Regions from separate parts of the Pinisolibacter sp. DMC100 genome, predicted to be linked through region 2. Evidence: predicted binding sites of a transcription regulator. Region 2 holds the regulator's gene; each other region holds the start of a gene.
The links. Region 2 encodes PhoB, which activates phosphate uptake and scavenging genes when phosphate is short. Its sites were predicted from a motif close to TGTCATNNANCTGTCAT; they were not measured.
Positions count from the first base shown of each region.

Region 1: phnC (phosphonate ABC transporter ATP-binding protein) is a predicted target of PhoB. The motif match lies at 1,797-1,813, and genes of this name have one in related genera.
Region 3: ACT541_RS14440 (DUF47 domain-containing protein) is a predicted target of PhoB. The motif match lies at 1,999-2,015, and genes of this name have one in related genera.

Region 1 is NZ_JBQUZT010000002.1:307,259-310,530, forward strand. It holds gene phnD (phosphonate ABC transporter substrate-binding protein) at 1-751, opposite strand, end outside; gene phnC (phosphonate ABC transporter ATP-binding protein) at 819-1,646, opposite strand; gene ACT541_RS10340 (alpha-D-ribose 1-methylphosphonate 5-triphosphate diphosphatase) at 1,897-3,063, shown strand; gene ACT541_RS10345 (NrsF family protein) at 3,083-3,272, opposite strand, start outside.
Region 2 is NZ_JBQUZT010000001.1:1,123,393-1,126,664, reverse strand. It holds gene ACT541_RS05160 (GcrA family cell cycle regulator) at 288-806, shown strand; gene phoB (phosphate regulon transcriptional regulator PhoB) at 912-1,610, opposite strand; gene phoU (phosphate signaling complex protein PhoU) at 1,636-2,349, opposite strand; gene ACT541_RS05145 (ATP-binding protein) at 2,468-3,272, opposite strand, start outside.
Region 3 is NZ_JBQUZT010000003.1:277,691-280,962, reverse strand. It holds gene ACT541_RS14450 (FAD-binding oxidoreductase) at 1-713, opposite strand, end outside; gene ACT541_RS14445 (AbrB family transcriptional regulator) at 785-1,843, opposite strand; gene ACT541_RS14440 (DUF47 domain-containing protein) at 2,052-2,696, shown strand; gene ACT541_RS14435 (inorganic phosphate transporter) at 2,725-3,272, shown strand, end outside.

The sequences.
Region 1 (3,272 bases), on a different contig from region 2:
GCGCCTTCTTCAGGTCGTCGGGCAGGTCGGAGAGAATGGCGATCGGCGAGTTCACGATCTGCTCGGACTTGAAGATGATCCGGTAGTCGTCGTACTTCGCCAGACCCTTGCGCTCCATGCGCTTCAGCATCGACTCGTTCTCGTCGTTCCACCAGTTGGCGGCGACGTCGACGGTGCCCTGGCCGAGCGCGATGACGGCGTTCTCGTGGCTGCCGGTGTAGACCACCTTCGAGAAGTACGTTTCGGGGTCGATGCCCATCTTGGACAGCGAGAAGCGCGGCACGTTGTTGCCCGAGGTCGAGTTCGGGTCGACGAGGCCGAGGTTCTTGCCCTTCAGGTCCTCGATCTTCTGATAGGGGCTGTCCTTCTTCACGTAGAAGACGGAGTAGTAGCCCTTGGTGCCGTCCGAGTTCACCTCGATGGCGACCGGCTCGATCTTGGCGCCGACCATGGTGGCGCGGGCGTAGGAGGCGGGGCCGTAGTAGCCGATGTGGATCTGGCCGGCGCGCTGACCCTCGATCACCGCGGCGTAGTCCTGGGCGACGCGCAGCGTCACCTTGGTGCCGATGGCCTTCGACAGGTAGTCCATGAAGGGCTGATAGCGGTCGACGGTGCCCGAGGCGTTCTCGTCCGGGATCTTGCCGAAGACGATCTCGGGATACTTCGCCTTCCAGTCCTCGGCCCGGGCGCCGGTGGCGGAGAAGGCGACGGCGGCGACGGCGAGGCCGAGGACGCTGCGACGGTCGATCATGGGAGGTCTCCTCTGGATCGCGACGGTCCTGTCTTTCACCGCCGCGGGATGGGGATGGGAAAGGGCGTCAGACCGGGTCGAGCGCGTGGGCGGCGTCCCAGGCGGCGCGGATGTCGTCCGGCGTCGGGTCGTTCGCGTTCGGGATGTCGACCACTTCGACGGCCTCGAGGCCGTAGAGATCGCGCACCACCTCGTCGGTCAGCTCGCGGGGCGTGCCGTCGAAGACGACGCGGCCCGCCTTCATGCCGATCAGGCGGTCGCAGTAGCGCCTGGCCAGATCGATCGAATGGAGATTGGTCAGCACGGTGATGCCGAAGTCGCGGTTCACCCTGAGGAGCGCGTCCATCACCACCTTGGTGTTGCGCGGGTCGAGCGAGGCGATCGGCTCGTCGGCGAGGATGACGCGCGGTTCCTGCACCAGCGCCCGGGCGATCGCCACGCGCTGCTGCTGGCCGCCGGAGAGCGCGCCGGCGCGATTGGCGGCGAGACCCGCGATGTCGAAGAGTTCGAGCGCGGAGAGGGCGATCGCCTTGTCCTCGGCGGTCCACAGCTTCAGGAACGAGCGCCACTCGGCCATGTGGTCGAGGCGGCCCATCATCACGTTGGTCAGCACGTCGAGACGGTCGACGAGGGCGAACTGCTGGAAGACCATGGCGCAGTCGCGCCGCCAGTGGCGCAGCGAGGCACCCTTCAGCGCGGTGACCTCGCGGCCCTCCCAGACGATGCGTCCGGAGGAGGGTTCGACCAGGCGGTCGATCATGCGCAGCAGCGTCGACTTGCCGGCGCCGGAGCGACCGATGACGCCGACCATCTGCCCCGCCGGGATCTCCAGATCGACGCCGTCGACCGCGACGAATTCGCCGAAGCGTCGCGTCAGTCCCTCGATCGCCAGCATGTCCGTCTCCCGTGGCAAAGCCGATCGCCACGCGGTGCCCGAAAGGCGATCGCGCGGCTTCGGGAGATCGCTCTAGATGACGTTCGCAACGCTTCCGCGACGCCCCGATGAAGAGTCCGTGACGATGCGACGGAGAGGCCTTGCCGGAGCCGTCGTCCAAACGTCATCGTCGGGGACTAGCCGGTGCGGGAGAGACGGCGCGCGACGCGGGGGCCGTGGGACAGGCTTCGCCGAGGATCGGGAGACCGCCATGAACGACAGTGCACATCGCGCCGGCTGGCGTCTGCAGGGCGGCCGGGTGCTCGCCGGCGGTCGGCTCGCGGCGGGCGATCTCGCCTTCGTCGACGGTCGGATCGTCGCGGGCGAGGCGCCGGGCGCCCGGGTCTTCGACGCGCGCGGGCTCCTCGTGCTGCCGGGCATCGTCGACGTCCACGGCGATGCCTTCGAGCGGCAGGTGATGCCGCGGCCGGGCGTCTCCTTCGACCTCGTCACGGCGCTGATGGACAGCGACCGCCAGCTCGTCGCCAACGGCATCACCACGGCGTTCCACGGCGTCACCCGCTCGTGGGAGCCGGGCCTCCGCGGCGCCGAGAACGCCCGCGAGCTCCTCTCGGCGATCGAGCGGCTCGCCGGTCGGCTCGCGGCGGACACGCGCTATCACCTGCGCCACGAGACCTTCAATCTCGACGGCGAGGCGGAGATCCTCGAATGGATCGCCGCCGGGCGGATCGGCTGCCTCGCCTTCAACGACCACATGGCGTCGACGCTCAGGGACCGGGCCAAGCCGGAGAAGATCGGCAAGATGATCGAGCGTTCGGGGTTGGAACGTGCAGACTTCATGCATCTCGTCGAGGTCGTCGACGGCCGTCGCGACGAGGTCGCCCCGTCGATCGAGCGGCTGGCGGCGGCGGCGCGGGCGGCCGGCATCGCCATGCTGTCGCACGACGATCGCGACCCCGAGACGCGGCGCTGGTTCCGCGAGCTGGGCGTGGCGGTCGCCGAGTTCCCGCTCGACGTCTCGACCGCCACCGAGGCGGTGACGGCGGGCGAGGCGACGGTCTTCGGCGCGCCCAACGTGGTGCGCGGCGGCAGCCACACCGGCTGCCCCTCGGCGGCCGAGATGGTGCGCCAGGGGCTCTGCTCGATCCTCGCCTCCGACTACTACTATCCGGCGCTGGCGCTGGCGCCGTTCCGGCTGGCGAAGGAAGGGGCGGCGACGTTCGAGCGGGCCTGGGCGCTGGTCTCGACCAATCCGGCGGCGGCGATGGGGCTTTCCGATCGCGGACGGCTCGACGCCGGGCTGCGCGCCGACGTGGTGGCGATCGACCCCGAAGGGCCGGACGGCAAGCCGCGGGTGGTGGCGACCTTCGTCGCCGGCCGGCCCGTCCATGTCGCAGAGGCCGAGCGCATCCGCTGATGCGCCACGGCCGCCCGCCTCACCACGCCAGCAGGCGGCGACCGATCGCGGCGCCGATCGCGGCGGTGGCGGCGATGGCGAGCGTGTACCAGACGGCGACGAACAGCGGACTGTCGTCGGTGCAGTTGGCGGCATAGAAGAAGGCGCCGATCGCGCCGGCGAGAAGGCCGACCGCGGCGCCGGCCCGGGCCGGTTCGCTCGGGGCGCCG
Region 2 (3,272 bases):
GCGCGATCTCGGCGGTACGTGTCATCCCCTGTTGCAGATCGGACTCAACGCTGGGGAAAAGACATCGTTCATCCACCGAAACGATTCCTCGCCGCCTTGCTCGCGAGTCTACGGCTAGTGTAGTTTACGACTTGTTAAACACGACATCTCGTGCGACGGATCGTCCGATCCCATACCTCTCGTCTTGCGTCGACGCCTCGGAAACGAGGCGGCCCCGGAGGGATTCCTCCGGACGAGAAGGGATTCGGAAGGTTCGATCGCCGGCCACGACTGCGAGGGTAGCGATGATCTCCTGGACCGACGAGCGGGTCGAGCTTCTCAAGAAGCTCTGGGGCGACGGACTGAGCGCCAGCCAGATTGCCGGCGAACTCGGCGGCGTCACCCGCAACGCGGTGATCGGCAAGGTCCATCGGCTCGGCCTGTCGGGCCGGGCCAAGGCGCCTCAGCCCTCCGCCAGCCGCCCGAAGAAGCCGGTCACCCGTCCCGCGACCTCGACCGGGCGCTCGGAAGGCGGCCCGGTCAGCGTCGGCGCCACCGCGCTCAAGGCCGAGACCCGGCCGGAGGAACGCCGTCACGCCCAGCCGGCGCCGCAGCTGGTGTCGCTCTCCGACGAGCCGCTGATCCCCAACGCCTCGGTGCTGCAGATCAACGAGCAGACCTGCAAGTGGCCGATGGGCGATCCGTCGGCGTCCGACTTCCACTTCTGCGCCCGTCGCTCCGACGTCGGCATCCCCTATTGCGCCTATCACGCGCGGCTGGCCTATCAGCCGGTCGCCGACCGCCGCCGCGACCGCCGTCGCGCCTGAGGCGAGAGGCCCGAGAAACGCAGAGAGCCCGGCGAGCGATCGTCGGGCTCTCTGCATTTCGGGATGTCGGAACGGCGCGGCGATCGCGCGCCGGTCGCGACGGCCTCAGGCCATCGCGCCGAAGCGTTCGTCGAAGGAATAGCCGGAGCCGCGCACGGTGCGGATCGGGTCGCGTTCGCGCGGGCGGTTGACCGCCTTGCGCAGGCGGCCGACGTGGACGTCGACGGTGCGTTCGTCGACATAGACGTCCATGCCCCAGACGCCGTCGAGCAGCTGCTCGCGGGTGAAGACGCGGCCGGGCGACTGCATCAGGAACTCGAGCAGGCGGAATTCGGTCGGTCCGAGATGGATCTCGCGGCCGGCGCGGCGGCAGCGCTTGGTCTCGCGATCGAGCTCGAGGTCGCCGGAACGCAGCAGGGTGGAGACCAGCTCCGGCCGGGTCCGACGCAGCATGGCGCGGACGCGGGCCATCAGCTCGGCGGTGGAGAAGGGCTTCACCACGTAGTCGTCGGCGCCGGTGGAGAGGCCGCGGATGCGCTCGCTCTCCTCGCCGCGTGCCGTCAACATGATGATCGGCAGGCGTTCGGTCTCGGAGCGGGCGCGCAGGCGGCGGCACAGTTCGATGCCGGAGAGCCCCGGCAACATCCAGTCGAGGATGAGGAGATCGGGAACGCTCTCCCTCAGGCGCGTATCGGCCTCGTCGCCTCGGGCGACGACTTCGACGTCGTATCCCTCGCTCTCGAGATTGTAGCGCAGGAGGAGACCGAGGGCCTCCTCGTCCTCGACGATCAACACGCGGGCCATGTCGTCCCTCGTTCCTCGGGCCGGCTCAGACGCCGGCCTCGAACTTCATCTGCTCGGCGTCGTTGCCCTTCGGACGCTCGCCGATCACCTGCTCGCCGGTCACCAGATAGTGGACCTGTTCGGCGACGTTGGTGGCATGATCGCCGATGCGCTCGATGTTCTTGGCACAGAACAGCAGGTGGGTGCAGAAGGTGATGTTGCGCGGGTCTTCCATCATGTAGGTGAGGAGCTCGCGGAACAGCGACGTATAGAGCGCATCGATCTGCTCGTCGCGATCGCGCACGACGATCGCGGCTTCGGAGTCCTGCGCGGCATAGGCGTCGAGCACGGCCTTGAGCTGCTCGAGCGCGATCTCGGCGAGGTGTTCGACGCCGATCAGCACGCTCTTCAGACGGACACCGCCGTTCATGGCGATGACGCGCTTGGCGATCGACTTGGCGAGGTCGCCGACCCGCTCGAGGTCGCCGGCGAGACGCATGGCGACGAAGATGTGACGCAGATCGAGCGCCATCGGCTGGCGCTTGGCGATGATGACGATCGCCTGCTCCTCGACGATGTGCTGGAGGCGGTCGAGCCGGGCGTCGGTGGCGACCACCTTCTGCGCCAGCGTCGTGTCGCCGCGAACGAGCGCGGTGACGGCGTCGGTCACGAGACCTTCGGCGAGCCCGCCCATCTCCGCGATGCGGCCGGCGAGTTCCTTCAGTTCCTGATCGTAGGCGACGACGGTATGGTTGGTCATCGAGCGAACCTCGTTCCACTGGCGCGAACCGTCCGGCGGAACCGGCCCGGGTCGCCCCGTTTCTATGACGCGGAGACGTCAGTTTGATGACGCTCCAAATTGTTGATTTCTTAGCGCTTCACGACTTCCAGCGGTCGAGCGCGACGGTGAAGGCGGAGCCCTCGCCGCGCCGACTCCAGATGTCGAGCCGCCCGCCGTGGCGGGTGACGATGTGCTTGACGATGGCGAGGCCGAGGCCGGTGCCGCGGCGCGAACCGGCGCCGTCGGAATGGCCGCGGTAGAAGCGCTCGGTCAGGCGCGGCAGGTGGACCGGGTCGATACCGTCGCCGTGGTCGCGCACGGTCGCCAGCACCAGATCGCCCTCGGTCCGCACCGTCACCTCGACCGAGCCGCCGGCGCCGCCGTACTTGACGGCGTTCTCGACCAGATTGGTGAAGACCTGGACCAGTTCCTCGCGATCGCCGCGCACCGCGCGGGCGGTGTCGCAGCCCTCGAGCGCCAGGGTGACGCCCTCGGTGCCGGCGGCCGGGCGGGCGAGGTCGAGGACGCGGGCGAGCACCTCGCAGAGGTCGACCTCGGCCTCGGGGCGCAGATGCGCCTTCATCTCGATGCGCGACAGCGACAGGAGGTCGTCGATCAGCCGCTTCATCCGCCCCGCCTGTTCGGCCATGACGCCGAGGAAGCGCGCGCGGGCGGCGCCGTCCTCGCGCGCCGGACCCTGCAGCGTCTCGATGAAGCCGGAGAGGGCGGCGAGCGGCGTGCGCAGTTCGTGGCTGGCGTTGGCGACGAAGTCGGCGCGCATGCGCTCCATCCGGCGCGTCTCGGTCAGGTCCTCGATGCGGATCATGAGGAAGGGCGCGATGCCGGGCACGATCAGCGGCGCCACGTGGGCGCGCGACCAGCGTTCGGTCGGCACCTTGTCG
Region 3 (3,272 bases), on a different contig from region 2:
GCCGCCGCGACGTTCGGGAACGGGCAGATGCCGCCCGAGATCGCCTCCGGGATGCCGGAGAGGCGCAGCGTCAGCTCGGTGATGATGCCGAGCGTGCCTTCCGAGCCGACGAAGAGGCGGGTGAGGTCGTAGCCCGTCGCCGACTTCTTGGCACGGCGCGAGGTGACGACCACCTCGCCGGAAGCGGTGACGACGCGCATGGCGATCACCGTGTCCTTCATCGTGCCGTAGCGCACCGCGTTGGTGCCGGACGCCCGCGTCGCCGCCATGCCGCCGAGCGTCGCGTCGGCGCCGGGGTCGATCGGGAAGAACAGGCCGGTGTCGCGCAGCTGTTCGTTCAGCGCCTTGCGGCGGATGCCGGGCTCGACCACCACGTCGAGATCTTCCGGGTGGACCGCGACGATGCGGTCCATCGCCGAGACGTCGACCGAGACGCCGCCGTAGGCCGCGTTGAGATGGCCCTCGAGCGAGGTGCCGGCGCCGAAGGGCACGATCGGGCAGCGATGGGCGGCACAGATCTTCACGATCTCGACCACCTCGGCCTCGGAACGGGCGAAGACCACCGCGTCCGGCGGCTGGTTGGGGATCCAGGTCAGCGTGTGACCGTGTTGCTCGCGCATCGACGCCGAGGTCGAAACCCGCTCGCCGAACCGGGCCTGCAAGGCCGTCACCGCTGCCGAAATCGCCGCCTCGTCGCGCACGCGTCCGCTCATCGTCGTCTCCGAGAAAAAGGAAGGCGGACCCTATCAGCCGTTCGCGACGGACGAAAGGTCGAGGCCGCGCCTCAGCCCCGCTCGAGCGTACGTGCGACCATGCGCGACAGGGCCGGCCCGATCGCCACCAGGACGAAGAACCGCACCGCCTGCAGCGCCAGCACGAAGGAGACGTCGACCGGCGTCGAGGCGGCGATGACGGCGATCGTGTCCATGCCGCCCGGCGAGGTGGCGAGCCACGCGGTCAGGGGATCGATGCCGAGCCGCTCGTGCAGCTCCAGCGCCACCACCGCCGAGACCGCCATCAGCACGACGATCGACGCGGCGATCCACGGCAGCGCGCGCGCCGCATGGACGACCGAGGCGCGAGTGAAGCCGAGGCCGATCGTCCAGCCGAGGCCGGTATAGGCGGCGACCAGCAGCCAGGTCGGCAGTTCCATCGCGAACGTGTCCGAGCCGTGCAGCGCCGCGCCGACGACCAGCGGTCCGATCATCGCCCCCGAAGGCACCCGCGACAGCACGCCGAGCACGCCCATGACCACGATCAGCGCGATCGTCAGGGCGAAGGGGCCGGGATGGATCGGCGGAAACAACACCGGCGGGGCGGGCATCGCCTCGACGCCGATGAACAGCCGCGCCGCCACGGACGCCGTCGAGGCGACGAAGAGCACGCGGACATATTGCATGAAGGCGACGAGCTGGACGTCGGCGCCGTAGTGGGCGGCCTGCACCACCATGGCCGAGGCCGCACCCGGCGAGGAGCCCCAGACGCCGGTCGTCCCCGGCACGATGCCGAAGCGCGACAGCGCCCAGCCGAGAAGGGTCGCCGTCGCCACGATCACCCCGACCGAGCCGAGCAGGATCGGCCATTCGTGGCGGAAGGTCGCGACGATCGACGGCGTCAGCGCGGTGCCGAGCATGGCGCCGACCACCGCCTGGGAGGCGAGGAAGACCCGCCGCGGCACGGCGAGCTCGATTCCGGCGAGGCGCACGCCGATGGCGGCGATCAGCGGTCCGATCAGGAAGGAGGCCGGCAGCCGCGCCTCCTCGAAGCCGAGCGCCACGACGAGCGAGGCCGCCGCCAGGATCGCCCAGCCGGCCAGACCGTTGATGCTCTTCGGACCCGTCATCCGCGCGCTCCTTCGCCCGCCGTCGCGGGCGACCGCGATCGACCACGAAGCTCCGCCGCGGTCAAGCGTCGCAGGGCGGGCGCGTGCCCTTCACGACGCGCATGGCGCGCTTCGGCGCGTTTCTCGGGGGATCGGCAGCACTTCGGACTCGCCTTCGTCACGGAAATGTCATTAATTCCGCGCGACGAAACGACCGCGGATCAAATCCATGCTGTCCTGGTTCCGGGCGATCATGCCCAAGGAAGACGGGTTCTTCGATCACTTCGAGGCCCATGCCCGTGTCCTGCTCGACGGCGCCAAGGCGCTGCACGCCCTGCTCGCCGGCGCGCCCGACATCGCCGCCGCCGCGGCGGAGGTGAAGCGCCACGAGAACGCCGCCGACGACATCACGGCCGAGGTCCTGCTGGCGGTGCGCCGTTCCTTCATCACGCCCTTCGACCGGGTCGACATCAAGGATCTGATCGAGTCGATGGACGACGCCATCGACCAGATGCACCAGACCTCCAAGGCGATCCTTCTCTTCGAGGTGACGGCGTTCACCGAGCCGATGCGCGAGATGGCGGCGATCGCCGTCGAGGCGGCCGAGCTGACCGTCCAGGCGATCCCGCTGCTGCGGAAGATCGGTGCCAACGTCGCCGAACTCAACGCCTACGCGGTCAAGATCACCGAGCTCGAAGGCCGCGCCGACAAGCTGCACGATCGCGGCCTGAAGGAACTCTTCGTCGCCCATCGCAATTCCGACCCGATGGCCTATACGATCGGTGCCGAGATCTACAGCCACCTCGAGCGCGTCGCCGACCGGTTCGAGGACGTGGCCAACGAGATCTCCGGCATCGTCATCGAGCACGTCTGATCGACCTGCCGTCCCCGAAGAGAGTCCCATGGACGCCACGCTGGCCCTGCCCCTCCTCGTCGGCCTGATCGCGGTCGCGCTCGCCTTCGACTTCCTGAACGGCCTGCACGACGCGGCGAACTCGATCGCCACGATCGTCTCGACCCGCGTGCTGTCGCCGCAGTATGCCGTCGCCTGGGCGGCGTTCTTCAACTTCATCGCCTTCATGTTCTTCGGCCTGCACGTCGCCCAGACGCTGGGCAAGGGCATCGTCGAGGCCTCGGTGATCGACCCGCGCGTCGTCTTCGGCGCGCTGACCGGGGCGATCGTCTGGAACGTCGTCACCTGGCTCCTCGGCATCCCGTCGTCGTCGTCGCACGCCCTCGTCGGCGGCCTGATCGGCGCCGGCACCGCCAAGGCCGGCATCGCCGCCGTCGTCATGTCGGGCTTCCTCAAGACCACCGCGGCGATCGTGCTGTCGCCGCTGTTCGGCTTCCTCCTGGCCCTGCTGCTGGTGGCCCTGGTCAGCTGGATCTGCCGACCCTTCACGCCCTTCGCCGTCGACCGGTCCTTCCGCTCGCTGCAGTTCCTCTCCGC